Regions from separate parts of the Massilibacterium senegalense genome, predicted to be linked through region 1. Evidence: a T-box and tRNA genes for the amino acid it is inferred to sense, from the RefSeq annotation. Region 1 holds a T-box; the other holds one or more tRNA genes.

Evidence for each region. The T-box of region 1 lies ahead of BN1372_RS09700 (valine--tRNA ligase). A T-box ahead of a tRNA ligase gene usually reads a tRNA of that ligase, here a tRNA-Val.
Region 2: it encodes a tRNA-Val, which carries the amino acid that the T-box ahead of BN1372_RS09700 (valine--tRNA ligase) is inferred to sense. The anticodon was not compared.

The regions. Positions count from the first base shown of each region.
Region 1 is NZ_LN831786.1:1,246,923-1,266,152, reverse strand. Features, by position in the region: gene BN1372_RS09740 (hydroxymethylglutaryl-CoA lyase) at 1-169, shown strand, start outside; gene BN1372_RS09735 (enoyl-CoA hydratase) at 184-960, shown strand; gene BN1372_RS09730 (acyl-CoA carboxylase subunit beta) at 1,020-2,513, shown strand; gene BN1372_RS09725 (CoA transferase subunit A) at 2,530-3,228, shown strand; gene BN1372_RS09720 (3-oxoacid CoA-transferase subunit B) at 3,228-3,881, shown strand; gene BN1372_RS09715 (hypothetical protein) at 4,198-4,392, opposite strand; gene BN1372_RS09710 (ABC transporter permease) at 4,539-5,777, shown strand; gene BN1372_RS09705 (ABC transporter ATP-binding protein) at 5,777-6,454, shown strand; T-box leader at 6,483-6,707, shown strand; gene BN1372_RS09700 (valine--tRNA ligase) at 6,758-9,397, shown strand; gene BN1372_RS09695 (bifunctional folylpolyglutamate synthase/dihydrofolate synthase) at 9,487-10,776, shown strand; gene BN1372_RS09690 (hypothetical protein) at 10,839-12,476, opposite strand; gene BN1372_RS09685 (prepilin-type N-terminal cleavage/methylation domain-containing protein) at 12,478-12,963, opposite strand; gene BN1372_RS09680 (type IV pilus modification PilV family protein) at 12,960-13,487, opposite strand; gene BN1372_RS09675 (hypothetical protein) at 14,206-16,026, shown strand; gene BN1372_RS09670 (type II secretion system protein) at 16,140-17,798, opposite strand; gene BN1372_RS09665 (prepilin-type N-terminal cleavage/methylation domain-containing protein) at 17,791-18,285, opposite strand; gene BN1372_RS09660 (hypothetical protein) at 18,278-18,763, opposite strand.
Region 2 is NZ_LN831785.1:297,893-308,039, reverse strand. Features, by position in the region: gene BN1372_RS02290 (STAS domain-containing protein) at 1-201, shown strand, start outside; gene BN1372_RS02285 (STAS domain-containing protein) at 213-569, shown strand; gene BN1372_RS02280 (anti-sigma regulatory factor) at 573-974, shown strand; gene BN1372_RS02275 (PP2C family protein-serine/threonine phosphatase) at 992-2,002, shown strand; gene BN1372_RS02270 (STAS domain-containing protein) at 2,059-2,385, shown strand; gene rsbW (anti-sigma B factor RsbW) at 2,382-2,864, shown strand; gene sigB (RNA polymerase sigma factor SigB) at 2,830-3,618, shown strand; gene BN1372_RS02255 (SpoIIE family protein phosphatase) at 3,618-4,232, shown strand; gene BN1372_RS02250 (Tex family protein) at 4,321-6,468, shown strand; gene BN1372_RS02245 (SprT family protein) at 6,519-6,977, shown strand; tRNA gene BN1372_RS02240 (tRNA-Asn) at 7,086-7,160, shown strand; tRNA gene BN1372_RS02235 (tRNA-Ser) at 7,162-7,252, shown strand; tRNA gene BN1372_RS02230 (tRNA-Glu) at 7,260-7,334, shown strand; tRNA gene BN1372_RS02225 (tRNA-Val) at 7,526-7,601, shown strand; tRNA gene BN1372_RS02220 (tRNA-Asp) at 7,641-7,716, shown strand; tRNA gene BN1372_RS02215 (tRNA-Gln) at 7,726-7,800, shown strand; tRNA gene BN1372_RS02210 (tRNA-Lys) at 7,805-7,880, shown strand; tRNA gene BN1372_RS02205 (tRNA-Leu) at 7,894-7,979, shown strand; tRNA gene BN1372_RS02200 (tRNA-Arg) at 8,059-8,135, shown strand; tRNA gene BN1372_RS02195 (tRNA-Pro) at 8,142-8,218, shown strand; tRNA gene BN1372_RS02190 (tRNA-Gly) at 8,240-8,313, shown strand; tRNA gene BN1372_RS02185 (tRNA-Ile) at 8,315-8,391, shown strand; rRNA gene BN1372_RS02180 (16S ribosomal RNA) at 8,498-10,048, shown strand.

The DNA of each region.
Region 1 (19,230 bases):
ATCTGGTAATGTCGCAACAGATGATGTCGTTCATTTTATGCATGAACTTGGAGTGGAAACGGGCATAAAGGAAGAGGCTCTTTTTCAAGCGACACGATTTATTGAACCACATATCGATCATCCATTAACGAGCCATTCTCTTAAAGTAAACCGTGAACAATGTGTATAGACGAGGTGAGGAATATGAAGACAGTAATGTACGAAGTGAAAAATCATATTGCGACGATTACATTAAATAGAAAAGAAGCTGCTAATGCAATGAGTTTACAACTGCTTACAGAGCTCCATGATACGTTATATAAAGTAAAATACGACCCGAATGTCCGAGTGGTCATTTTAACTGGAAGTGGGGATGCGGTATTTTGTGCTGGTGCTGATTTAAAAGAACGAGCATCGATGCCACCAAAAGAAGCGAAAAAAACCGTTTCTTTTATTGGGACAACGATTAATGAAGTAGAAAGTTTGCCACAACCTGTTATTGCTGCAATAAATGGTGCAGCATTCGGTGGAGGGCTCGAATTAGCACTTGCGTGTTGTATTCGTGTTTTAAATGAGCAGGCAAAGGTCGGGCTAACAGAAGCATCGCTAGGAATTATTCCAGGAGCTGGAGGAACCCAACGGTTAGCAAGATTAATCGGACGTGGGCGTGCTAAAGAACTCATTTATACCGCACGTCGTGTATCTGCAACAGATGCGTTGCATTACGGAATAGTAGAACATGTCGTTCCAACAGAAGCAGTGTTACAAAAGGCGACAGAACTTGCAGAAGAAATGGTGAAAAATGCACCACTTTCCTTAATTCAAGCGAAAAAGGCAATCAATGAAGGGTTAGATGTCGATAGTAAAACAGGGTTTGTGATAGAAAAAATGGCATATGATTTATTGCTTGGTTCTAAAGATCGAATCGAAGGATTACAAGCATTTAAAGAAAAAAGAGTACCAAATTATAAAGGAGAGTGACGGAAATGAAAACAGTACATTCGCAAACAGTAACAGAACGACTACATGAAAAAGAAGAAATGCTTAAAAAAGGTGGACAAGCAAAGTATCATGAAAAAAACCGAGAACAAGGAAAGTTATTTGTTCGTGAGCGATTAGAATTATTATTTGATGAAGGATTATCAATAGAAGATGGTTTATATGCAAACTGTCAGGAAGACGGGCTTCCTGCTGATGGTGTTGTAGCGGGAATAGGAAAAATTCATGGACGTACAGTAGCGGTAATGGCTAATGATTCAACTGTCAAAGCAGGATCTTGGGGGAAAAGGACAGTAGAAAAAATTATTCGTATTCAGGAAACAGCAGAAAAATTACAATGCCCCCTTTTATACCTTGTCGATTCTGCTGGTGCACGAATTACCGATCAAATTGAAATGTTCCCTGGTCGTCGCGGTGCAGGACGGATTTTCTATAACCAAGTAAAATTATCTGGGAAAATCCCGCAAATTTGTTTGTTGTTTGGTCCTTCTGCAGCAGGAGGTGCGTATATTCCTGCCTTTTGCGACACTGTTGTCATGGTAGAAGGGAATGCTTCTATGTACTTAGGCTCACCACGTATGGCAGAAATGGTAATCGGAGAAAAAGTAACATTAGAAGAAATGGGTGGTGCGCGCATGCATTGCTCCGTGTCAGGTTGTGGGGATGTATTAGCGAAAACAGAAGAAGAAGCGATTCGTTATGCTCGTAAATATATTGGTTATTTTCCGAATAACTACCGGGAAAAACCAGAAAAAGTAGAAGGACGTGCACCGAAAGCTTTTGAAAAATCAATTAGTGAATTATTACCAGCCAATCAAAATGCCCCATTTGATATGTATCAATTAATTGAGCGAGTGGTCGATGAAGATTCGTTATGTGAAGTTAAAAAGCTATTTGCCCCAGAACTAATTACCACCCTTGCACGAATTGATGGACAAGCAGTTGGAATTATTGCCAATCAACCGCGCATGAAAGGTGGCGTATTGTTCCACGATTCTGCGGACAAAGCAGCGAAGTTTATGACGCTATGCGATGCTTATCATATACCACTTCTATTTTTAGCAGACATTCCAGGGTTTATGATTGGAACAAAAGTAGAAAGAGCGGGGATTATTCGTCACGGTGCGAAAATGATTTCTGCTATGAGTGAAGCGACGGTTCCGAAGATATCGGTTATCGTACGAAAAGCGTATGGCGCTGGTCTGTATGCAATGGCAGGTCCTGCATTTGAACCGGATTGTTGTTTAGCTTTTCCAAATGCACAAATTGCAGTGATGGGACCAGAAGCTGCTGTCAATGCTGTATATGCGAATAAAATTGCAGCACTAGACGAAAAAGACCGTCCAGCTTTTATTGAAGAAAAACGAAATGAATATCGAGAAGATATTGATATTTATCGTCTCGCATCTGAAATGATTGTCGACGATATTATTGCTCCGGATGATTTACGATCAGCTTTAATCAAACGTCTCGACGCATATATGAGTAAATATGTTGTATTTACGGATCGCAAACACGGCGTGTATCCGGTGTAAAGGAAGGGATGCAAAGATGAAGCCAATTTATGAAAAAGTTCAAGACATTATTTCGTTTGTGGCAGATGGAATGACGATTATGGTTGGTGGTTTTGGGCTTTGTGGTATACCTGAAATGACAATTTCGGCATTAGCGGAATCAGGTGTGAAAGACTTAACTGTCATTTCGAACAATTGTGGTGTAGACGATTTTGGACTTGGATTGCTATTAAAAAATAAGCAAATTAAAAAAGTAATTGGCTCCTATGTTGGGGAAAACAAAGAATTTGAACGGCAAGTGCTAAAAGGAGAACTAGAAGTGGAATTAGTCCCCCAAGGAACGTTAGCAGAAAAAATTCGGGCTGGTGGTGCAGGAATTCCAGCATTTTATACACCTGCTGGGGTTGGTACGCCTATCGGTGAGTCAAAAGAAAAACGAATGTTTCATGGAAAAATGTATGTATTAGAAGAAGCGCTAACAGCAGATGTTTCCATTATTCGTGCGCACTTGGCAGATACAATGGGAAATATTACGTACCGGAAAACAGCACGAAATTTTAATCCCATTATGGCGACGGCAGGAAAATATACGATTGCGGAAGTAGAAAAAATAAAAGAAGCGGGACAAATAGATGCAGATATGATTCATACTCCAGGAATTTATATCGATGCCATGACAGTTCAACCACAAGAAAAGCGAATTGAACGGTTAATGATATCGGAGGTGAGTTGTTAATGGATGTTCGTGAAAAAATTGCTCGTCGTGCCGAAAAAGAAATTCATTCTAATAGTTATGTCAATTTAGGAATTGGCATGCCAACCCTCGTTGCCAATTATTTAGACGAGCAAAAACAAGTCGTCTTGCAATCAGAAAATGGCCTTTTAGGCATTGGTCCCTATCCGACAAAAGAAGACGTTGATCCAGATTTAATTAATGCGGGAAAAGAAACGGTAACAGAACAGGTTGGAGCATCCTTTTTTGATAGTGCAACATCATTTGCGATGATACGTGGAGGACATATTGATGTTGCAATATTAGGAGGGATGGAAGTATCAGAATCAGGTGATTTAGCAAATTGGATGATTCCAGGGAAAATGATTAAGGGAATGGGCGGGGCAATGGACCTCGTTCATGGGGCAAAAAAAGTAATTGTCATTATGGAACATGTCAGCAAACAACAACAACCGAAAATCGTCAAAAAATGTTCGTTACCTTTAACTGGTGAACGAGTCGTTCATCGAATAATTACCGATCGCGCAGTAATGGATGTGAAAGAAGATGGACTAGAGCTAGTAGAGGTGGCGAAAGGATATACAGTAGAAGAAATACTCGCTTCTACCGAAGGAAATATCGTTGTCTCCCCTATTATAAAAATGGATGCGTATTAAAAAATGAAACCTTTTCCTACATGCACATCAGGAAAAGGTTTTTTTATGAATAAATAGTTCTAAAAGAGTAGTGGTGAAAAAATACGGCACCATTTTTGGGTAGAAAGGTATAATACATACTTCTTGTTTTTCTTTAAAGTTCAAATAGTGATGGATAACGGAAAAATAGCTAATTAAAATGATAAATAAATGTAAAAAAGAGGAGTATATAGTGGGGATACTCCCTCGGTAAGAGCGGTAAAAAAATGATGAACGAAAGAGATGTCTTTCAACCCTAATTAATGGTAAGTAAGACCCCCACTGCCTAAAGATTTCTTTATTTTTTGATAGATAACGCAATGGCGATTACAATAAATATTATACATAAAATCCAATCGAACATCGAAGGAGAAAATAATAGACGGAGGGCTTGAAAAACGACAAATGCCCAGCAAATCGTGATGGCACCTTGTTGCCATTGGCGGTTTCGATGTTTGACAAACACGCGTTTTCTAAAAAAACGATGACGCATTTTTTTCCTCCTTTGTGACGAAATTGTGACGTCATTTCATACCTACTAAGGTTTAATGGTGAATTTTGATATAATGACGTTGTAGAACTTGTTTTGTTATACTATGTTTAGAGTTGTTTTATGTTGTTATTTTAAAAGTGGGGTGAATGAATGTGCGTACTAAAGGGGGAATTGCTTGGAAAAGTGTCAAGCGAAAACGGTCGCGAGCCATTTTATTAATAATTAGTTCAGCGATTACGGCACTTATTTTATTCGCAAGTTATTTTTTCGTTGTTTCGATGCAAAAAAGTGTAGAAGCGACAAAAGGACGCTTTGGTGCAGATCTTGTACTTGTTCCTAAAGGAATGGGTGCATATGCAGGAGATAATGCGGTCAGTGGAATTGTGACAAAAGCATATGTCAATGAAAAAGAAGTAATGGATGCTTTAAAAGAAATTCCAGAAATTGAACAAGTGGCACCGCAATTATATTTAGAAACAATATCTGCTGTTTGTTGTGGTACGGGTGGTGATTATCCGATTGTTGCCTTTGATCCGAACAATGATTTTATTTTAAAAACGTATCAAATTCGTGATTGGGATTTAGATAAGTACGACGTTATTATTGGGTCAAAAGCAGGTGGTGAAAACTTTATTTATCATTATGATGATAAAAAACAAACGGAATGGGTAGTGTTATTTAATAAAGAATTTTTTATTGAAAACACGCTTTTCCCAACAGGTACCGCGACAGATGAAACGATTTTTATGAGAATGGATACCGCTAGAGAATTAGCAAAAAAAGATGATAACGCATTAGACATTCCAGATGGTGTCGTATCTACTGTGTTTATTGATACACAAGATGGAATGGAAGAGTTTGTCATGCATCAAATTGAAGATAAGTTACCGAATGTAGATATCGTCCAAGGAAAAGGATTAGCACAAGAGTTAGAAAAAAAATTATTTCCTGTTCAATTATTGAGTTACTTAATGATGGGACTCGTTATTGTATTATCTATGATTCAAGTGATGACACTATTCTCTGCAATTATGAGTGAACGTAAAAAAGAAATAGGAATGCTTCGAGCGATGGGTGTGAAAAAGAAAAATGTCTATCGGCTACTTCTGACGGAAGCAGGAATTACATCGGTTATTGGAAGTCTTATCGGTGCTTTTTTAGCAACTGGAATTATGTTTGATAACCGTGGTTTTTGGTTAGCTGCAATGGAACTTCCACTTGTGATCCCAAAATTAAAGTCGGTGGAGGGAGTAACCTTTAGTTTAATGCTCGGTGGTGGAGTAATTCTTGTTACATTAATTATTACATTATTAGGTGCATTCTTCCCTATTCGTGAAACAATTCGCGAAGAACCGTATGAGTCTATTCGAGAGGGGGAAGTGTAATGATTGAAGTAAAGAATGTCGTAAAGGAATATAAAATTGGTCGTGAACGAATCGTGAAAGCGTTAGATGGTATTTCTTTAACGATTGAAAAAGGAAGTTTCGTGTCTATCATGGGGCCATCTGGAAGTGGAAAGTCTACTTTACTAGCGTTAATGGGGCTGTTAGATGTACCGACCAGTGGTGAAATGTATTTTGACGGTGTGGAAACAAGTCCATTAAAGGATAAAGAACGGACAAAAATACGTTTTGAAAAGGCTGGTTTTATTTATCAATTTTCGAGTTTAATGCCGACACTATCAGCATATGAAAATATTCTTCTACCAGTGCTTTTAGAGAAAAAGGCAACAAAAGAAGAGGAAGAATGGGCGATGAGTTTATTAAAAAAGGTTGGGCTTGAAGAACAGAAAGATCATCTCCCGTATCAATTAAGTGGGGGACAGCAACGTCGAGTTGCTTTGGCGCGCTCGCTCATTAATCACCCGAAAATTTTATTTGCGGATGAACCGACTGGTGCCCTTGATGCCAAAACAGCTGCCGATATGATGGCGATTTTCCAAGACCTTCACCAGCAAGGAACGACGATTGTCATGGTAACCCATGATGAAAAAATGGCACAATATGCTGATACCGTAATTTCGATTATTGATGGAAAGATTTATACACATATTGACGAATAAAGGTGGATTCGTTAAACTGTTAGTTGATATAGATGCATTGATGAGGAAGAGTACGTCGTGAAACCTTTCAGAGAGAGAAGTCGTTGGTGAGAGATTTCTTAGGATAAACGATGGAAGGTAGCCTCGGAGCACCCTTTTTGAACATGTCTAAGTAGAAAAGGGCGGGACATCGCCGTTACCGAGTTGAGTGTGTAAGAAACGATTCTTACAAATGAAGGTGGTACCACGGAAGACATCTCCTTTCGTCCTTTTTAGGGCGAAAGGAGTTTTTTTTATGTAGAAGAAGAAAAAGGAGGGCATCTTATGTCTAAAGAAATTTCAATGCCGACAAAATATAATCCACAAGAAACAGAAGCGAAATGGTATGATTTTTGGTTAGAAAAAGAATGTTTTAAAGCAAATCCTGAGAGTGGAAAGGAACCATATACTATTGTTATTCCACCGCCAAACGTTACAGGAAAATTGCATCTTGGTCATGCGTGGGATACGACATTACAAGATATGTTAACACGCGTAAAACGAATGCAAGGATATGACGTGCTATGGTTACCAGGGATGGACCATGCGGGAATTGCAACACAAGCAAAAGTAGAAGGAAAACTTCGCGAAGAAGGGATTAGCCGTTACGATTTAGGTCGTGAAAAATTCCTAGAAAAAGCGTGGGAATGGAAAGAAGAATATGCGACAACGATTCGTCAACAATGGAGTAAGTTAGGACTTGGACTTGATTATTCAAGAGAACGTTTTACGTTAGATGAAGGATTAAGTAAAGCAGTACGTAAAGTATTTGTTGATTTATATGAAAAAGGGCTTATTTATCGCGGGGAATATATTATTAACTGGGATCCGCAAACGAAAACAGCGCTTTCTGATATTGAAGTTATTTACAAAGACGTTCAAGGTCATTTTTATTACATGGCATACCCATTAACAGATGGAAGTGGAACGATTGAAATTGCGACAACACGTCCGGAAACGATGCTTGGGGATACAGCAGTCGCAGTTAACCCGAAAGATGAACGCTATCAACATTTAATTGGTAAAACAGTAACACTTCCAATAGTAGGTCGTGAAATTCCGATTATTGCAGATGAATATGTAGATATGGAATTTGGATCTGGTGTCGTAAAAATTACCCCTGCACATGACCCGAATGACTTTGAAGTAGGAAATCGTCATGATTTACCTCGAATTTTAGTCATGAATGAAGACGGTACGATGAATGAAAACGCAGGAAAATATAACGGTATGGACCGCTTTGAATGTCGAAAACAAATTGTAAAGGACTTACAAGAACAAGGTGTATGCTTTAAAATGGAAGACCATCTTCATTCTGTTGGGCACTCAGAACGTAGTGGAGCTGTTGTAGAGCCTTATTTATCAACTCAATGGTTTGTGAAAATGCAACCATTAGCAGACGCGGCGATTGCATTACAAAATGAAGATGGCAAAGTGAATTTTGTACCAGAACGTTTTGAAAAGACATATTTACATTGGATTGAGAACGTGCGTGATTGGTGTATTTCTCGCCAATTATGGTGGGGGCATCGTATTCCTGCTTGGTATCATAAAGAAACTGGTGAAGTTTATGTAGGAATGGAGGATCCAACAGATAAAGAAAATTGGGTACAAGATGAAGACGTGCTTGATACGTGGTTCTCTTCTGCATTATGGCCTTTTTCAACAATGGGATGGCCAGATGTGGACGCGGAAGACTTTAAACGATACTATCCGACAGACGTGCTAGTAACGGGATATGATATCATCTTTTTCTGGGTTGCACGTATGATTTTCCAAGGAATTGAATTCACTGGCAAACGTCCATTTAAAGATGTATTAATTCATGGATTAGTACGTGACAGTGAAGGACGTAAAATGAGTAAATCACTCGGTAACGGTGTAGACCCAATGGAAGTCATCGAAAAATACGGAGCAGATGCACTGCGTTATTTCTTAGTTACAGGAAGCTCACCAGGAAATGACTTACGTTTTTATTGGGAAAAAGTTGAATCAATTTGGAACTTTGCCAATAAAATCTGGAATGCGTCTCGCTTTGCATTAATGAATATGGATGGAATGACCTACGAAGAATTAGATTTATCAGGAGAAAAATCAGTAGCGGATCGTTGGATTTTAACTCGTTTAAATGAAACAATTGAAGATGTTACACGATTAGTTGAAGTATATGAGTTTGGTGAAGTGGGTCGAGCGTTGTATAATTTTATATGGGACGATTTCTGTGATTGGTATATTGAAATGGCAAAATTACCATTATACGGTGACGATGAAGCTGCGAAGAAAACAACTCGCTCGATTTTAGCGTATGTATTAGATCAAACGATGCGTCTTCTTCATCCATTTATGCCATTCATTACAGAAGAGATTTGGCAACACCTTCCTCATGGAGGTGTATCGATTACACAAACAAGTTGGCCAGAAGTTCGCCAAGATTTACATGATGAAGATAGCGTGAAACAAATGAACTTACTTATAGAAGTGATTCGCGCTGTTCGTAATGTTCGTGCGGAAGTGAATACACCGATGAGTAAAGAAGTAGATATTTTTATGAAACCAGCAAATGAACAAGTAGCACATGTATTAGAAAACAACCGGACATATTTAGATAAATTCTGTCGCCCACGTCAATTAACGATTGACGTTGCATGGAAAGCACCGGAAAAATCGATGGCGAGCGTTGTATCGAATGTGGAACTATTCTTCCCACTTGAAGGATTATTGAACATTGAAGAAGAGATGGAACGGTTAGAAAAAGAACTAGAAAAATTAAATAAAGAAGTGGAGCGAGTACAGAAAAAATTAAGCAATGAAAAATTCGTCAGCAAAGCGCCTGCACACGTAGTAGAAGAAGAACGTGCAAAAGAAAAGGACTACGTCCAACAAAGAGAAACTGTTCGTGCTCGATTAGAGGAGCTACAAGGGTAAAAGTCATTCCCACTTGTCAATTAAATAAAGAGCGATTCCACTAGAATCGCTCTTTTACATACCAAAGATTTTGAAAGGAGATAACAGGAATGAAAACAGTTCAAGAAGTACAAGAATGGCTACAATCATTGCTGAAATTTGGAGTAAAACCAGGTCTAGAACGAATTGAATGGTTGTTAGAACGAACAGGAAGACCAGATCGTCGTTTAAAACTCGTCCACGTTGCAGGGACAAATGGAAAAGGTTCCGTCATTACGTATATGCGTTCTGTCCTAGAAAAAGCAGGATACGAGGTCGGTACCTTTACATCTCCATATATCGATGTGTTTAATGAACGAATTGCAGTAAACAATCGACCAATCGACGATGATTCACTTGTACAAATCGCTAATTTCGTACAACCACTCGTCGAAGAATGTGCAGAAGAAGGACTTGGGAATCCAACAGAATTTGAAGTGCTGACGTTAATAGCATTTATTTATTTTGCGGAAGTGGTGTATCCTGATATCGTTTTAGTAGAAACAGGATTAGGCGGTAGATTAGATTCTACCAATTGCATTATTCCTGTTTTAACGGTGATTACGAATATTGGACATGACCATATGGGCATTTTAGGGAATTCTATCGAAGAGATTACGCGGGAAAAAGCAGGCATTATGAAAAATGGTATCCGTCTTGTAACCGCTGTGAAACAACCGGAAGCAAAACAAATTATTAATACCATTGCAAAAGAAAAGAAAATCAATGTATACGCATTAGGAGAGCAATTTTCGGTTAAAGATGTGAAACAAGGAGCGAAAGAAACAACATTTTCTTATACATCGATGTTCCGTTCTTTCGAAAATATGGCAATCCAAATGAAAGGAACGCATCAAGTAGAAAATGCGACGGTTGCATTAATGGCACTTGATTTACTCAAAGTATACTTTTCTTTATTAATTGATGAAGAACACGTATATGCTGGATTAAAAAATGCGTTTTGGCCAGGACGTTTTGAACAGGTAAAAGAAGATCCAGTTGTTATTTTAGATGGTGCGCATAATGAAGAAGGAATACAAGCGCTAGTTAATACGTTACAAGCACAATACAGCAACAAAAAAATATATACCGTATTTACAGCATTAGCAGATAAAGACATTAAAAAAATGATAGAACCATTAGAAAAAATCAGTGAACAAATGTTCCTAACGACATTTGATTTTCCGCGTGCTGCAAGTCTTGAAACGTTAAAAGAACTGACTTCTGCCGATACAAAAACATATCCAAGCTATCAAAATGCAATAACAGAAGCGGAGAAACAAGCAAAAGAAAATGATGGAATAGTTGTCATTGCAGGATCTTTATATTTCATTAGTGAAATACGAAATTTATATAAATAATGTTAAAAATTTATCCATCAATGAAGGAAAAGAATAGCTTCTTTCACTGATGGAAGATTTTTTTATTCACTTTTCCGTTCTAATTCTATTAAGTCAAGGCCATTGACCATCGGGAGGCCAACTAACCGATTGCGAAGTAATTCTTCGTTATAAACAATGCGTAGTCTTGCTCGTTCAGGTAGTATTTTTGTTTGATTTTTTTCAATGATGCTTTCATATTCTTTTGTAACTTGCTTTGTATTTCCCCTAGAACCATTTAAAATTACTTTTGAACCAAATAATCCTCCATAAATTTGAATATTGGAAATAATGCCCTGTAAACTAATTAAATCATCACTATACAAAAAGGCTTGTATGACATCTTCAGGTGGAGTACCTGATATTGGAACATCTTTGTAGGAGTTCGTATTTGCGATAGAAATTCTTTCACGGCTAAATAAAATTAAGGAATGTTTGGGATCATTAGCAGAAATTTTTGAGTCATTAATCTCGGTAAACCCTTCAACATAAATGACACTATCAAATGAAACATTAGCGTTTTTAATTATTAAATTTCCTTTAATATAAATTGGTCCGCCTTGAATAGTGATTGGCGTATTATTAGAAATCGTAACATCTCCTTCATATACTCGTCCTGCTTCAGGCACTGTTTGAGATGTTTTTATTTTTGTCCCATTTAGACGTTCGACAGCTGGTCCGTTAAATTGAAGTATTTCTTGTCCTTTTATATCAGCAGTAATAAATTCTTTTTCTTCCTTTTTTAACATGGGTATGTATCGAAAGGTTTCATCGTTTTTAAATAATTTCGCAATCTCTTGTTGTGGAATATACCCATTTTCTTTTGAAAATGCTGACTCTTTTCGTGATTTTTGAAAGAAGTCACTTTTTGAATCAAGAAGTTGTCCTGATTTTAAAAAAGAAGGATCAATAGTAAATAGTTGACCACCAACATGTGTAGTAGCACGTTTATTTTTTTCAACATTTTCAACAGTAGGAAAATCTGTTATCGTCCATTTTGTTTTCGGTGTTGTTCTTCCTTGCTCATCCTTTTTTAAATCATAATAATGAGTATAATTAATACTTGCTAAATTACCACCAACATACATATTTCCTTTTATAGAAGGTGCCCCAAATATGGTTACATTTCCTTTGTTATTACATGACGTTTCTTGGCAATTATTATATGCACTTAATGCATATTTTAAAGCATCTGTTGTTCTTCCTTGTAGGCGAAATACTTTTTTTACCGTCACCTTTTCTTTTTTCACAATCCCTGTGCTTTCAATATAAATTTTTTTCTCCATTGTTTTATTTTTTTCCTGTAAATGAAAGAGTTCTGTTGGTTCGATTATCTTTACTGTAAAGGTGTGACCTTGTGTCGATTCGTAAGGAACTCCTTTTTCATATTTTTTTAATAGTTTATTTGTTTCTTCTTTAAATTTTGTTAATTCCACTTCATATTGCACACTATCATTGGAATATTCATTCAAATCATGTATTAATTCAATAAACTCTGCTTGGAAATAGTTTATGCCTTTTTCAGCTAAATATGTTGCTTGAACATTTTCTTCCTTCTTTTTTGTTTGTTTAGCTCCAGAAATGGTAGCTGAAAAAACAGTGAGCCCAATAATGGAGAAGACTAGAAAAACGACGAGAACAAGAAGTAAGGAGTAGCCTTTTTCGTTCACATAAACACGCATGTTATTCTCCTCCAGTTGGTAATGCAATATGACTAGTAAATGTATGTGTTCGTTTTTTACTTTGTTTTAAGGAAAGTTTAATGGAAATGAGATTATCTTTTTCATCCATTTCGCCATCATGATTAATATCTGGCTTAGAAAAATTAATATGCTCCAGTTGTTCACTAATGATATCTTCCGAGCCATCTTTATTAAAGTAAATAAGTTTGTTATCTTTAAAAGTGAATTGCTCATTAGAAGATAAACGTGTAATAGTATCATTGGAAACTTTAATATCATCAATAGGTACAGGATATAATACTTTAATAATTTTCCCCATGACATAATCAGCCTCAGAACGAATTTCATTTTCTTTCATCGTGCGATAGTATGAATTGTATCCGGATAAAAAAATAATAAAAATAACAGCAAGAAAAATGGATCCAATTAACACTGAAACTAGCAATTCAGAAAGAGTAAGTCCGTACTCATTGTTTATTTTTTTCACTTTTTCACATACCCTTCTATAACAACATATTGATTTTTACTATAATGCGTATGAATTTCAATAGGAATTAAATTTAGTTTTTCTTCGTTATTTGCGCTATTAGGGTTTAATAGTAAAATTTTAATTTGATAGTCTTTGTTGTTAACATTAGCGTTATAAAAGTGGCAATCATCTTCGTGTTTTTGAACAGTTTTACAAGTAGCATAGGAATATTCTTTTTTTAGTTGATTATTTTTAAAATCTTGTTTTAAATCAGGTGGAAAATAAGATTTTTCGATAGTTTTATTGCGTTGTTGTGTTATATTTTCTGTTGTTTGTAACGAGCTGAGTTGAAGCTGTTCAATTGCACCTTGAGCAAGGTATGTAGCAACAGTTTTACTTGTATTATTGGTTGTATGTTTTTGACTTGCGATAAAAAACTGGAATACAGTAAGTAATAATATAGAAAAAATGACAAGCGAGATTAATACTTCTGCCAACGTTATACCTTTTTGTTGATAGATAATAGAAAAATGTTTAGACATATGAAGTTAACCAACCTCCTTATTTTAACTTCCTAACAAATTAATTATTTTAATGTAAAAAAAAGTTACTATTTATTAATAACAAAATACCAATTTTCCCACTAAATATCAAGTTAAAATGATTATTTTACCAATTAAACCAAAATATAAGTATGGATAAGTGACAAACATAGTTATGGATATTAATAATTATTCTAGTAATTTTTCAGTTAATAATTTAATAAAATTTCAAAAAATATTAAACAAAACTTATAAATATAAAAAATGCAACATTTCTCAATATATGATTCAAAAGAACTATAAAAAACATGGTATAATATAATCAAATATCAATAGTATTAGTAAAAACGTTAGTGCCAAATAGAAAGGGTTGTGGATAGCGTAGAAGATTGTAAAAATAGTCGAGGAGTAATGGAGAATTAAATAAAAAATCTTTTACATCTTAGATACACTAATCACACTTATATGTTGAAAACAGACATAACATATCACTTATTCACTTAGTGCATCAGCAAATATGAAAATAAAAGGGTGATTGATATTGCAAAATAGAGAGTATATGCACGAACGGGGATCTACTTTAATTTATGTACTAATAATGATGGTACTATTAACGGTCATTGGTTTAACGTTAATTTCAGTAAGTATCAATGGGATGAATCGGACCAATATGCGTGAAGCGGATACTAGAGCAATATATTTAGCGGAAAAAGGAATTATGTATTTTCAAAAAGATTTTGAAAAACAAGTAAAAACAGCACAAGGCCAACAAAGCGAATGGAATGTCGTGACTATTTTTAATCAATATAAAGAAACAAGACAATTTACAGAACCAAAAAATTCAAAAGAAAGATATGCAGTTCGAATTAGTGATAAGCATTTTAAAAACGGCAAGTTTGAATTGAATAAGGATGGAACTATTACGGTCCTTGGACAAGGAACGTCTTTTACAAAAACGGAAGAAGGAGAAAAGGAAGTTAAGCGAACGATTGAACAACGATTATTATTGAATTATGATGTTGATTTTGATGATGTTGCTTTAGAATTTGCTAGTTTTCCAAAAAATACAATGAAGCGAGATGTTGCTAATACATGGAAAACATTAGGGCTAAACGTGGGTAAAAATACTGTTGATGTAAGTTTATTGAAAGCTTACGGACCAGATGATAAATTTTATCCCGTTCCTAATGACGCAGCCTTAGAATTAGGTGTATTAGATTCCTTGTTAGGTTTTAGTATTGGAGATGGTGATCGATTTGAATATCTAAGAGCCAATCCAATTATTGCCGTAAGGCAAGGACATTTTTTAAGTTTAGGGCTAGGAAGTAATATTGGCAATACGCAAATTCAGCCAACACCATCAGAAATTAAGGAAGAAAACTTAAATGATAAAGAAAAAGAGAAGTTACAACAAGACTTACAAGAAATAGAAAAAGAAAAAGAAGAAAAGAATGTAGAAGATAACGTTGTAGTTGATGACAATGGTGGAGAAGCTCCAAAGGATCAAGATATTAAGAATATTGATCCACTTGCAACATCTAAAGATTTAGAAACTTCTAAAATAGGTTTTAATTTATTACAATGGGAACCGACATATAAAGATAAAAAAAATAAAGAAGTAAAAGGTCTTAAACCTACGAATGTTGTCATTGATGGAAGTGTTAACGTATTTAATTTATTATTTTTAAGATTTAATACATTTCGTGATATAGAATTTACACAATTTGCGGTTACAGGTGATGCTCAAATCACGCAAAAGAAAAAAGTTGATTGGGAAACTGGTTTAATTAATGATAGAGCAGATCGACGGAATTTTACTTTTAATCGAAAAGATTTTTATCAATATGACCCTGATACAAAAGAACCTTTAACGAAAGAACCGTTAAAGAAAGACGCGGGTGGTTTATTTGTGTACCAAAAATTGCAAATTGGAAATGGTGATTCAGTAACGAAAGCTTATGATAAAAAAATGGCAAAGTTGGGATTAGGCGGAGATATGTATGTATATGATGCTATCAATCAGTATGCAGATAAAGAGGTCATAAAAGAAAGAGAAAAAACGCCAGCGCTTCTTATTTCAGGTGCTCAAATGACGGCAATCGATTCGTATAAATTTCAAGATCATTTTGAGAAAAAAGGTTTGCTTATAAAAAGATGGAGTCATGAGGATAAAAAGATAGAAACATATCCTGTTTCAAAATACTATGTAAATGGGGATGTTGAGGTTAAAAATTCTTGCTTTTTTGCCAATGGAAATAATAATATTATTCAAATTTACGCGAAGGGGAAAATTGATTTTCACCATTTAACGCAACAATGCCCTCAACAAAAAGTTTTTCTTTATGCTGAAAAAGGTGTGTACGCTCATGTTCCTAAAGGAGAACAACTTACAATTAACGGCGGAATTATTGGGAAACGTCAAGTTGTAGGCGAAGGGAAGTTAGTCGTAAATGGAGTAGATTTAGAAAAATTGCAAACTCCTAAACATACAGATATTCTATTAAAACCGGTTGGTAAAAAAATAGTAGCTAATCCATAAAGAAAAAAAGGTAGCTCAATAGTCGTTAAAATGACTTGTCTTACCTTTTTTATAGAAGTAAAAACATAGAAAAATCGACAAGTGAGAATACATTTTCTCGCTTGTCGATTTTTTTAAGGATTTTTAGAAGCCCCCTCTTTTTGGTTAATTAATGATAAATCAAGCCCTTCAACTGTAGGTAAACCAAGAGAAGGATTTTGGATTAAATCTTTGTTGTAAACGATACGAAGGCGCGATTGAGTAGGTGGTAAATCTGTTTGATTTTCTTCTAAATCTCCAAAAGATTTTGTATGGCCTTTTGCAGCATTTAAAATAATTCGTTTTGCAAAAATTCCACCATTAATTTGTAGATTGGAACCAACTCCATACATTTCAAGTTCATTATCTGTATAAATAAACATATTTAAGGCATCAGTATTTTCTATTCCAGGTAATAATGGATTATTTATATTTGTATATAAGTTAATATTAGAAAGATGAACATTCCCTTTTGCGAAAATAATTAACGAACCTTTATTTAATTTTTTTATTTTTGATTCTTTGATTTCAACATTTCCTTCCACATAAATAACAGAATCAATCTTAACATCTGCTTTGTTAATGCTAAGGTCTCCTTTTACATACATGGGTCCGGTTACCTTTTTCCCACCAATAGCATTTATTGTTAGATCTTTATTAAAAATTGTTCCTTCCTTAGCATCGTATTCTCTGTTTATATAATAATCATTCCTCTCAACGTTTTTTCCTTTAAAGATAGCATTTGCGGAGTTTGTAATATCAATTTCTTTAAAATTTGCCGGTTTGGTTTCGAGTTCTGGTGTATATCCATTCTTAAATCCCTCTTGAAAAATGGCGGTGTTATTTTTATATGGATCTTTTGGTAGTGTAATATTTCCATATTTTTCACAAGGTCCATTTGAAGGCTGGTCGATACAAACATTTTTTTTGATAGTTTCATCAAATGATTCATTATCAAAGTCCATTCTTTTTTTATGTTTATTATATTTTTCGACGGAAGTAGTTTGGTCAGTATTAAAAGTATAATAATTCCCTAAAAGTGTTAACTTTGGATTTTTTTTATCGATTCCTTCTATTGAAGGATCATCAGTGTAAGGCCAATAACTTGTATCACCTTTCTGATACTGGCTTTGATTTGTTGTAATTAAATCACCACCAACGTACATATCTCCCACAATCGAGGCTGGTCCATGAATAAAAATATTTCCTTTATTACACTTTTTACTACCATCTTGAACTTGATAGAGAGCGCAATTATCGTCCTTAGCACCAACTGCATATTTTAATTGATCTGGTAATCGTTTTGCACCTAGTTGGTATGTATGTGTTAATGTTTTCGTTTTTCCATTTACTTTTCCAGTAGATTGAACAGTAATTTTATCTTGTATTGATTCATTATTTTCACGAATTTCTTCATAATCGATTATTTCAACAGTGTATTGATGTCCTTTTTCATTCGTAAACTCTTTTTTATTGCCTACTGTTTTGTCATATGTCTTCATGAATTCTTTTATCTTGAAATCAAAAACATCTATTTCGCTATTCTCTAATCCTCCTAACTGAGCAGAAAAGTCGGAATAAAAATAGTCCATTCCTTTTTTTGCTAAATAAAAGGCTTGAGTTTGTTCCTCTTTTGTTTCTGTTTGTTTGGCACCGTTGATGGATAAACTTAATATAATGAAACCTAATACGCTTAAAATAAAAAATACAACTAGTGTAAGTATCAAACTATAACCTTTTTCATTTTTAAGCATTTCCACATCCTCCACTTAATAGACCTAGTTCATTGTTTAGTTGAATTTTAATTTTTTCATTTTTCTTTGATTGAATGACTAAATCTATTTTTAATATTTTTTTGTTAATTACAGAAAAAGTAGAGTCTTCTAACGTGTAGTCTTCGCTGCTAATAATCGTTTTTTCTAATTTATTTTCTTCGTTTAATAATTCTACAAATAATGTTCCATTCTCAATTCCGATTTTTTCGTTTTTTGCATTTAATGTGACCACCTTTTTATTATCTGATATGGATAAATTCGACACGTTTCGAGAATATGTTTGTTTGATGATGGTAGTCATAACTACATCAGCCTCTGTTCGTATTTCATTCTGAATCGCTGTACTCCGATACGTGTTTAAACCAGAAGTTAAGACGGAGGATACAATGATCATAATGATAGATAAGATGACAATTGATGCAAGAATTTCTATTAAAGTAAAACCATGTTCGTCTTTCTTAATCATTTTGTATATATCCCTCCAAAGCTATTTTCGAACGATTATTATTATAAAAAACATATAAAGAAAAAGGTACTAAATGAAGACTTTTTTCTTCTAATTTTGGTTCAAAGGTATGGATTTCTATTTTATAGTCATGTCCATTTACAGTCGGTTCATAAATAGCTTTACAAATTTCATCATTAGAAATCTGTTCACAACTTGTTTTTGAAAAAACATTTGGTGAAGAAAGTGACTTATTTTTAAAACTTTCTTCCATATCCGGTGGAAGAGTAGTGCCACCTTTTCCGGATGAATCTGCTTTGATTTTTTCAACAGTTCCCTGTGCTAAAAAAGTAGCGATTGTTTTATTTGCATTAATAGTAGTAGATTTTTGAGCTTGAATAAAAATTCCAGCAACTGCAGTTAAAATGATGAATAAGATACTGATAGAAATAAGGATTTCTAGTAAAGAGAGACCGCTTTCATCGTTTAGTCTACTCATTTTTATCTACCTCCTTTTTTTACATCATACTTAGTAGATTAGTAACAGGTCTTAAAAGATGATGAAGTGTTCCAAAATAAGGGTATCCTTTTATGGAAAAATAATCAATCCTTTTGTTTGTTTATTTTATAAGAAAAAAGAAATAGTTCGTGTTTTTTTAATTCGATTTATAGAGGGAAAGTAATAGTAAGACAATATTGTAGTTTTGCAGAAATGGGACTTTTTATAGGAATTCACATTCATTTCAGTGCAATTATTTTGAAAGAAATAGAAGGCTTTGGTTAATATTGTCCAAAACGAAAGCACCCAAAAAGTTCAAAATCATTATTAACACTGTGAATAAGTTGTAAAAGTTTGTAATAATTTAATATAATGAGTATTTGTAACTAAATAATAACAGTTGTATAATGAGGAAAAGGGATGGTTAATATTGGACCTATAGGAAGGAAAAATGAAAATTCTAAAAA
Region 2 (10,147 bases), on a different contig from region 1:
GCGCATCATATTATTCATGTGTCACAAGCAATACGATTGGTAGGTGCAAAGTGTATCTTAGTTGGGATTCGACCAGAAATCGCACAAACCATTACGAATTTAGGTATTGATTTAAGTGAAGTGCAAACAAAAGGAACGTTAGAAAAAGGAATTCAACTAGCACTCACATTACAAAAGAAAAAAATCATAGAAGTAGAATAGGGGGAGCTATGATGAGAATTCCGATTTTAAAGTTATATGGGTATTTACTTGTTTCCATTCAAGTAGAATTAGACGATCAAACGACTTTACAATTTCAAGAAGATTTATTACAAAAAATATATGAAACAGGTGTCGAAGGTGTTGTGATTGATTTAACTTCAGTTGACATTATTGACTCATTTATCGCGAAGATTTTAGGGGATATTGTAAAAATGGCAAGTTTAATGGGGGCTAAAGTAGTGTTGACAGGAATTCAACCTGCAGTTGCAATTACGCTAATTGATTTAGGAATTACAATGGACGGTATTGAAACAGCATTGGATTTAGAACAAGGTATAGAAAAACTGCGCCAACAGATGGAGGGGTAAGTGATGAGCCAACAATCCTATGTGGTCGTTAAAAATGAATGGGATATTGTAGCGGCAAGACAATTAGGGAGAGATACCGCAAAAAAGTTAGGATTTGGTTCTGTCGATCAAGCGCGTATTACAACCGCCATTAGCGAATTAGCACGCAATATTTATTTATATGCTTATGAAGGAGAAATCCATATTGAAGTTGTATCTAAGGAATCAAAAATGGGGGTAAAAATTACGTCAAAAGACAAAGGCCCTGGTATTCAAGATATCCGAAGTGTCATGCAAAATGGTTTTTCATCCTCTGGTGGTTTAGGGGCAGGGCTTCCTGGTGTGAAACGTTTGATGGATGAATTTGAGATTGATTCCAATGAACAATTTGGTACATTGATTACTGCAGTGAAATGGCTTCGTTAAGTGAAAGGAGGTATGGCGTGAAAAAGTGCGATTTAGTAGTAAATAAATACAAACAGTTATTACTGGAATATATAAGGCAAAAAGATGAGCAGGCACTATATAACGCCCAACAATTTAGCTGGAAAATCATTGAGCAAATGGTTTCCCCAGAAGAAGTAGTAAATTTACATGTTCAAGTTCTTAAAGAACTATACCCTGAATTACCAAAAGAAATTCAAGATTCGTTTGATTTTTTATTAGAAGTGATGATTGGATACGGATTTGCCTATAGAGAACATCAAAGTTTACGTCATCGACAACTACAATTAGAATCAGAAATTGAAGTAGCTTCCAAGATGCAAAAAATGTTACTAAAAACAGACATCCCACAAATGGATGTATTAGATATAGGGGTTAAAAGTGTACCAGCAAAACAGATGAGTGGGGATTACTATCACTTTGTAACAGATGAAAATGGCTGTGTGAGTGTAGCGGTTGCTGATATTATAGGAAAAGGAATTCCTGCTGCCTTATGTATGTCGATGATTAAATACGCTATGGATAGTATTCCAGAACAACGGATGCAGCCGAGTGAAATTTTGGCAAGCTTAAATCGTGTGGTAGAACAAAACGTCGACCCTAGCATGTTTATTACGATGATTTACGGGCTTTATGATCCTCGCGTACATCGCTTTTACTATGCGGGGGCGGGACACGAACCTGGGTTTTATTATCATGCGAAAGAGAAGCGATTTGCTGACTTTTTTGCAAAAGGGTTAGTGTTAGGGGTATCGCGCGAAACAAAATATCGTGAATATGAAACAGCTGTAGAAATAGGGGACATGATTATTTTGTTATCCGATGGAGTGACAGAATGTAGAAGGGGCGATCAATTTATTGAGAGGGATATGGTCATCCAATTAATTGAAAAATATATTGGTTTACCTGCACAAGAAATAGCGGATAAGGTTTTCTATGAATTGGAAAAGATGCAAAACTTTGAATTGAAAGATGATTTTACATTAATTATTCTACGTAGGGTTGTTTAAATATAATAAAGTAAGGGTAAATAAAAATGAAAATGTGTTCTTAAGGAGGAAGTGCAATGAATCTGCAAATTGAAACAGAAGAGAAAAAAGAAGAAGCTATTGTTCATCTCAGCGGTGAAATTGATGCATATACAGCAAGTCAACTTCGGGAAGAATTAATTCCATTGACGGAAAAAGAAAATCAACATATTATTATTGATTTAAAAGATGTTAACTATATGGATTCTACTGGACTAGGTGTGTTCATTGGTGCATTAAAATCGTGTAAAAAAAATCAATCAACAATGGTTTTAACTGCTGCAACTGATCGAGTAAAACGTTTATTTACGATTACCGGATTGGATGAAGTGATGAAAATGGAAGAAGGGAGCTGTGAAAAATGAACGCTCCGTTAGAGTGTATTGAAATGAAAATACCTTCAAAAGTAGAATATGTAGGTGTTGTTCGTTTGACGGCGTCAGGGATTGCTCATCGAATGGGGTATACATATGATGTGATTGAAGATATAAAAATTGCTGTTTCTGAGGCCTGTACGAACGCCGTTCATCATGCATATGAGGAAGCGGAAGACGGCGAAGTAAAAATTACATATGGAATTTATCCAGACCGTTTAGAAATTATGGTATCGGATAATGGGAAAAATTTTGATTTAAATAAAATTAAAGAAAAAAGAGGCCCTGTTCGGGATACTCCACTTGAAAACATGAACGAAGGAGGGTTAGGGCTGTTTTTAATTGAAACGCTGATGGATGAAGTGAAAATCAGTGGGGACTCTGGAGTAAATGTTATTATGACAAAGTTCCTTCAAAAAGACGAGGTGGAACCATATGTCGATCGAATCTCAACATCATCGTCTAAGTAAAGAGGAAGTATATCAATTAATTGAACTATATCAGCAAGATAAAGCGAACGATGAAATAAAAGAACAATTGGTGTATGAATACCAAGATTTAGTCCAATCACTTGCTAGACGATTCTCTAAAGGTAAAGGAATCCATGATGATTTAGTTCAAGTTGGAATGATAGGACTACTTGCTTCTTTTAGTCGATATGATCCTTCTTTTGGAAGAAGTTTTGAATCATTTGCGGTTCCAACAATCGTCGGTGAAATTAAACGTTACATTCGAGATAAAACGTGGAGTGTACATGTTCCGCGACGAATTAAAGAACTCGGGCCACGAATTAAACGAGCGGTAGAAGAATTAACGACAAAACTTCAACGGTCACCTACAGTAACAGAACTAGCCGTGTACTTAGAAGTGACAGAAGAAGAAATTTTAGAAACGATGGAAATGGGAAAAAGCTATCAAGCGTTATCGGTAGACAGTACGTTAGAAGCCGATCAAGAAGGAAGTACTGTTACCCTTCTAGACTTAGTAGGCCGAGAAGAAGATGGATTCGAAACGGTAAATCGTCAAATGTTATTAGGAAAAGCATTCCGAGTATTGTCAGAACGTGAACGTGAAATATTAAATTGTACGTACTTTCAAAATTTAAGCCAAAAGGAAACAGGCGAAAAATTAGGAATTTCACAAATGCACGTTTCTCGCTTGCAACGTAGAGCCCTTAAGAAATTACGAGAGGCGATTCAGGCGGAACCAACGGAGTGTTTGTAATGATTAAAGAGTTCGTATCTTCATATATGACAGCTAAAGGATTTCAAAAACCAAAGGCAGGGAATACAGAGTCTGGTGACGAATATCTTTTATTAGAAGAAGAAGACTATTGTTTATGTGTGATGGTAGATGGGCTCGGTAGTGGAAAAAGTGCAAAAGAAGCTGCAAACACCGTCATTCAGACAATTCGTACATATCATACAGCACCCCTTTTAAAGATGATGGAAAGGTGTAACGAAGCGGTGCGTGATCAACGCGGCGCGGTCGTAACGGTGTTTAAGTACTTTTACAAAACGAAAAAAGTCGAATACTCTAGTATTGGTAATATTCGTTTAGTATTTGTTTTACCGGATGGCTCTCTCATTCGACCTATTCCCGTACCAGGTTATTTATCAGGGCGAATGCAAAAATTTAAATTGCAAACATTTCAACTGATAAGTAATGTCGTCTTCCTTCTATATTCAGACGGGGTTCAGCCTTCTTGGTTTACGAAAGAAGCGGTCGGTATGATTAAATCATATTCTGTCAATATGCTGGATTATTTTTATCGTTTAACGGAACAAAAAGTAAATCGAAAAGATGATGTTACATTGTTGATTGGGAAATTTTATTAATAGCCTCCGTTTGCTCATTCGGAGGTTTTTTTGTGACGTATGAAAAGAAGATGAGGTGGTTTTTTTGGAGGAACGTTATCTGAAACAAATGAAAAAAGAATTACCGTACACACTAAAACAAATGAAGGCGGTAATCGGTTTAATCGAAGAAGGAAACACCGTTCCGTTTATTGCTAGGTATCGTAAAGAATGGACAGGTAATTTAGATGAGGTAGCGATTCGAGATATTGTAGAAAAGTGGGAATATATCAACAGTCTTGAGGAGCGTAAACAAGAAGTTATTCGGTTAATTGCAGAACAAGGGAAATTAACCGAAGACTTGAAACGAAAAATAGAAAAAGCAAGTAAACTTCAAGAATTAGAAGATATATATCGTCCATATCGTCAGAAACGACGAACAAAAGCAACAGAAGCGAAAGAAAAAGGGTTAGAACCGTTAGCGCAATCATTATTAACATTTTCAAAAGAACCTATTGATACGCTTGCTGCATCTTATGTAAATAAAGAAAAAGAAGTGCATACGATAGAAGATGCGTTGCAAGGCGCGAAAGATATTATCGCAGAATTCGTTTCAGATGATCCCGCTATTCGTAATCTTATTCGATTTGAAACACAAAAAAAAGGAAAATTGAAATCAACGGTAAAAGATGAGACGTTAGATGAGAAAAAAGTATACGAATTATATTATGACTTTGAAGAGCCAATTCAAAAAATGGTTTCGCATCGCACATTAGCGATTAATCGAGGCGAAAAAGAAAAAATACTCAAAGTTTCACTTGTCTTACCAGAAAAAGAAGTAATCGCTAAAATAGAACGAAAGGTGATACAATATCATACCGGTTCTTCTGTTCCTTTAGTGAAAGAAGCTATTGAAGATGGCTATAAGCGTTTAATCGCTCCATCGATTGAGCGAGAATTGCGAAAGCAATTAACGGAAGAAGCAGAAGAACAAGCAATCGTCATTTTTGCGATGAATTTAAAACATTTGCTTCTACAACCTCCTTTAAAAGGGAAGATGGTATTAGGAGTAGACCCTGCCTTTCGTACAGGTTGTAAATTAGCCGTTGTAGATGAAACGGGTAAATTTTTGAAGAAAACAGTTATTTATCCGCATCCTCCAGTAAATAAAAAGCAAGAAGCAGCACAGAGCTTTTTATCGTTATTAAAAGAGTTTCCAATTGAAATGATTGCTATCGGGAATGGAACAGCTTCAAGGGAAACGGAACAATTTGTGAGTGACGTGTTAAAAGAACAAAAAAAAGAGATTTATTATTGCATTGTGAATGAGGCGGGTGCTAGTGTTTATTCTGCCTCTGACGTGGCAAGGGAAGAGTTTCCTGACTTGCAAGTAGAAGAACGGAGTGCTATTTCTATCGCGAGACGTTTGCAAGATCCATTAGCTGAGTTAGTGAAAATTGACCCTAAATCAGTAGGAATCGGACAATACCAACATGATGTTTCACAAAAACGATTAGGTGAGTCGTTATCTTTTGTTGTGGAAACAGTAGTGAATCAAGTAGGAGTAAATGTTAATACCGCTTCGGTTGCTTTGTTACAATATGTTTCGGGATTAACAAAAACGGTGGCGCAAAACATCGTAAAATATCGAGAAGAAAACGGTAAATTTATGAATCGTAAGCAATTGAAGAAAATTCCGCGTTTAGGCGCTAAAACGTACGAACAATGTATCGGATTTTTGCGCATTACGGATGGGGTTGAACCGTTAGACCGTACGGCGATTCACCCTGAATCGTATCATATCGCACAACAAATATTGGGAAAAATTCATTTAGATACAGACAAGTTAGGGATGGATGAATTAAAAGAAGCGGTAAATAAAACATCTTTTGATGAATTAGTGGAATCAGAAGTTATTGGTTCTTTAACCTTAAAGGACATTTTAGATGCATTAGTACAACCAGAACGAGATCCTCGTGACGAAGTAGCGAAACCGCTATTGCGAACCGATATCTTACAATTAGAAGACTTAACAGCAGGAATGGAATTAGAAGGAACAGTTCGTAACGTTGTTGACTTCGGTGCATTTGTAGATATTGGCTTAAAAAATGATGGACTTGTACATCTATCTAAAATGAGTGAACGATATGTACGACATCCATCTGAAATTGTGCATGTTGGGGATATTGTGCGGGTATGGGTAGAAAGTATTGATGTGTCGAGACAACGTGTTTCTTTGTCGATGGTTCCTGTTCGTGTTAAAATGGGGGAAGTATGATGCGTTTGCATTGTACTTCTTTTTTTAAGTGATAAAAAGGAGATTAAGAAATGACAAATGATGAATTACAACGATTAACAGAAACAATTTCTTTACAGTTTTTTTCTCGTCCGTTTATTCATCAAGCATATTTTAATTTTCGTTTAAGGACGACTGGTGGGCGATACTTATTAAGAACGCATCATATTGAAGTGAATCCGAAGTTTTATCAATTTTTCGGGGAGACAGAAATTATTACTATTATTAAACATGAGTTATGTCATTATCATTTGCATATAGAAGGAAAAGGTTACAGACACTGTGACCGAGATTTTAAACAATTATCAAAACAAGTAAATGCACCAAGGTACTGCAAGTCGTTACCACAAAAAAATAAAAAAAACACAACAATCCATATATACCAATGTATGAATTGCAGCCAAGTTTATCATAGGAAACGAAAGATAAATACAGATAAGTATGTTTGCGGGAAATGTCGAGGGAAGATATTTTTATTAAAAAAAGATTGACACGCATTTTAAGAATGTGATAAATTATAGAAGTCGCTACGAGATATAAAAAAAGTAGTTGACAAAATGGGTTTTACTTGTTTACAATATATATTGTCTTACAGATATTCCACAGTAGCTCAGTGGTAGAGCTATCGGCTGTTAACCGATCGGTCGTAGGTTCGAATCCTACCTGTGGAGCCATGGAGAAATACCCAAGAGGCTGAAGGGGCTCCCCTGCTAAGGGAGTAGGTCGGGTAACCGGCGCGAGGGTTCAAATCCCTCTTTCTCCGCCATTATATTGGCCCGTTGGTCAAGCGGTTAAGACACCGCCCTTTCACGGCGGTAACACGGGTTCGAATCCCGTACGGGTCACCATTTCAAACTTAAGTAAATCGGTGGATTCTCACCAGGGTTCCCCAGTAGCCTATCGGCGCTGGACTAGTACATAAATGTACGTCGGAATCCCATACGGGTCACCATTATAATTCAAATTACCAACATTTTAACCAAAACTACCAATAGGTGATTATACTTTTTACATTCATCGTTCTAATTGAACAATTTGTGGAGGATTAGCTCAGCTGGGAGAGCATCTGCCTTACAAGCAGAGGGTCGGCGGTTCGAACCCGTCATCCTCCACCATTCATATGACGCATGTAGCGTCTTTTTATTTCGAAAAAAGGTCCCGTGGTGTAGCGGTTAACATGCCTGCCTGTCACGCAGGAGATCGCGGGTTCGATTCCCGTCGGGACCGCCATTTTACTATTGGGCTATAGCCAAGCGGTAAGGCAACGGACTTTGACTCCGTCATGCGTTGGTTCGAATCCAGCTAGCCCAACCATTTTGAGCCATTAGCTCAGTCGGTAGAGCATCTGACTTTTAATCAGAGGGTCGGAGGTTCGAATCCTCCATGGCTCACCATCTTTGTGTATGTGCGGTCGTGGCGGAATGGCAGACGCGCTAGGTTGAGGGCCTAGTGGGGGCGACCCCGTGGAGGTTCAAGTCCTCTCGGCCGCACCAAAAAAACTTTTTAAAAAACTTTTTAAAATCTCTTGACTTAAAATAATGAATCATGTTACTATGTATAAGTCGCTTAAATGCGCCCTTAGCTCAGCTGGATAGAGCGTTTGACTACGGATCAAAAGGTCGGGAGTTCGAATCTTCCAGGGCGCGCCATATAAACGGGAAGTAGCTCAGCTTGGTAGAGCACATGGTTTGGGACCATGGGGTCGCAGGTTCGAATCCTGTCTTCCCGACCAGTCAGAATATCATAGTATAACGCGGGTGTAGTTTAATGGTAAAACCTCAGCCTTCCAAGCTGATGTCGTGGGTTCGATTCCCATCACCCGCTCCATGGGCCTATAGCTCAGCTGGTTAGAGCGCACGCCTGATAAGCGTGAGGTCGGTGGTTCGAGTCCACTTAGGCCCACCATGAATGTCCTTTGAAAACTAAACGAAACGTCAAGCAATAGAATGTACGATATACAATTTGTATAAAATGCATCTCTAGTCAATTCTAAAGAGTCAACGTAAAACTTTTATTTGAGAGTTTGATCCTGGCTCAGGATGAACGCTGGCGGCGTGCCTAATACATGCAAGTCGAGCGAACCGACGAGGAGCTTGCTCCTTTGAGGTTAGCGGCGGACGGGTGAGTAACACGTGGGCAACCTGCCCTTAAGACTGGGATAACATCGAGAAATCGGTGCTAATACCGGATAACTGATTAGACCGCATGGTCTAATGATAAAAGATGGCTTCGGCTATCACTTAAGGATGGGCCCGCGGCGCATTAGCTAGTTGGTAGGGTAACAGCCTACCAAGGCAACGATGCGTAGCCGACCTGAGAGGGTGATCGGCCACATTGGGACTGAGACACGGCCCAAACTCCTACGGGAGGCAGCAGTAGGGAATCTTCCGCAATGGACGAAAGTCTGACGGAGCAACGCCGCGTGAGTGATGAAGGTCTTCGGATCGTAAAACTCTGTTGTTAGGGAAGAACAAGTATCGTTCAAATAGGGCGGTACCTTGACGGTACCTAACCAGAAAGCCACGGCTAACTACGTGCCAGCAGCCGCGGTAATACGTAGGTGGCAAGCGTTATCCGGAATTATTGGGCGTAAAGCGCGCGCAGGCGGCTTCTTAAGTCTGATGTGAAAGCCCACGGCTCAACCGTGGAGGGTCATTGGAAACTGGAAAGCTTGAGTGCAGAAGAGGAGAGTGGAATTCCATGTGTAGCGGTGAAATGCGTAGAGATATGGAGGAACACCAGTGGCGAAGGCGACTCTCTGGTCTGCAACTGACGCTGAGGCGCGAAAGCGTGGGGAGCGAACAGGATTAGATACCCTGGTAGTCCACGCTGTAAACGATGAGTGCTAGGTGTCGGGGGGTCCAACCCTCGGTGCTGTCGCTAACGCACTAAGCACTCCGCCTGGGGAGTACGGTCGCAAGACTGAAACTCAAAGGAATTGACGGGGGCCCGCACAAGCGGTGGAGCATGTGGTTTAATTCGAAGCAACGCGAAGAACCTTACCAAGTCTTGACATCCCTTGCACGCTCTAGAGATAGAGTTTTCCCCTTCGGGGGACAAGGTGACAGGTGGTGCATGGTTGTCGTCAGCTCGTGTCGTGAGATGTTGGGTTAAGTCCCGCAACGAGCGCAACCCTTGATCTTAGTTGCCAGCATTTAGTTGGGCACTCTAAGGTGACTGCCGGTGACAAACCGGAGGAAGGTGGGGATGACGTCAAATCATCATGCCCCTTATGACTTGGGCTACACACGTGCTACAATGGGTGATACAAAGGGTCGCGAAGTCGCAAGGCGGAGCTAATCCCATAAAGTCACTCTCAGTTCGGATTGCAGGCTGCAACTCGCCTGCATGAAGTCGGAATCGCTAGTAATCGCAGATCAGCATGCTGCGGTGAATACGTTCCCGGGCCTTGTACACACCGCCCGTCACACCACGAGAGTTTGCAACACCCGAAGTCGGTGAGGTAACCTTTTGGAACCAGCCGCCGAAGGTGGGGTAGATGATTGGGGTGAAGTCGTAACAAGGTAGCCGTATCGGAAGGTGCGGCTGGATCACCTCCTTTCTAAGGAATATACAAAGAGCATCGCTCTTTTACAAAAACATTTTCAATCTTTAGATTGACTGCTTAGACGTTTGTTTAGTTTTGAGAGGATATCTCTCA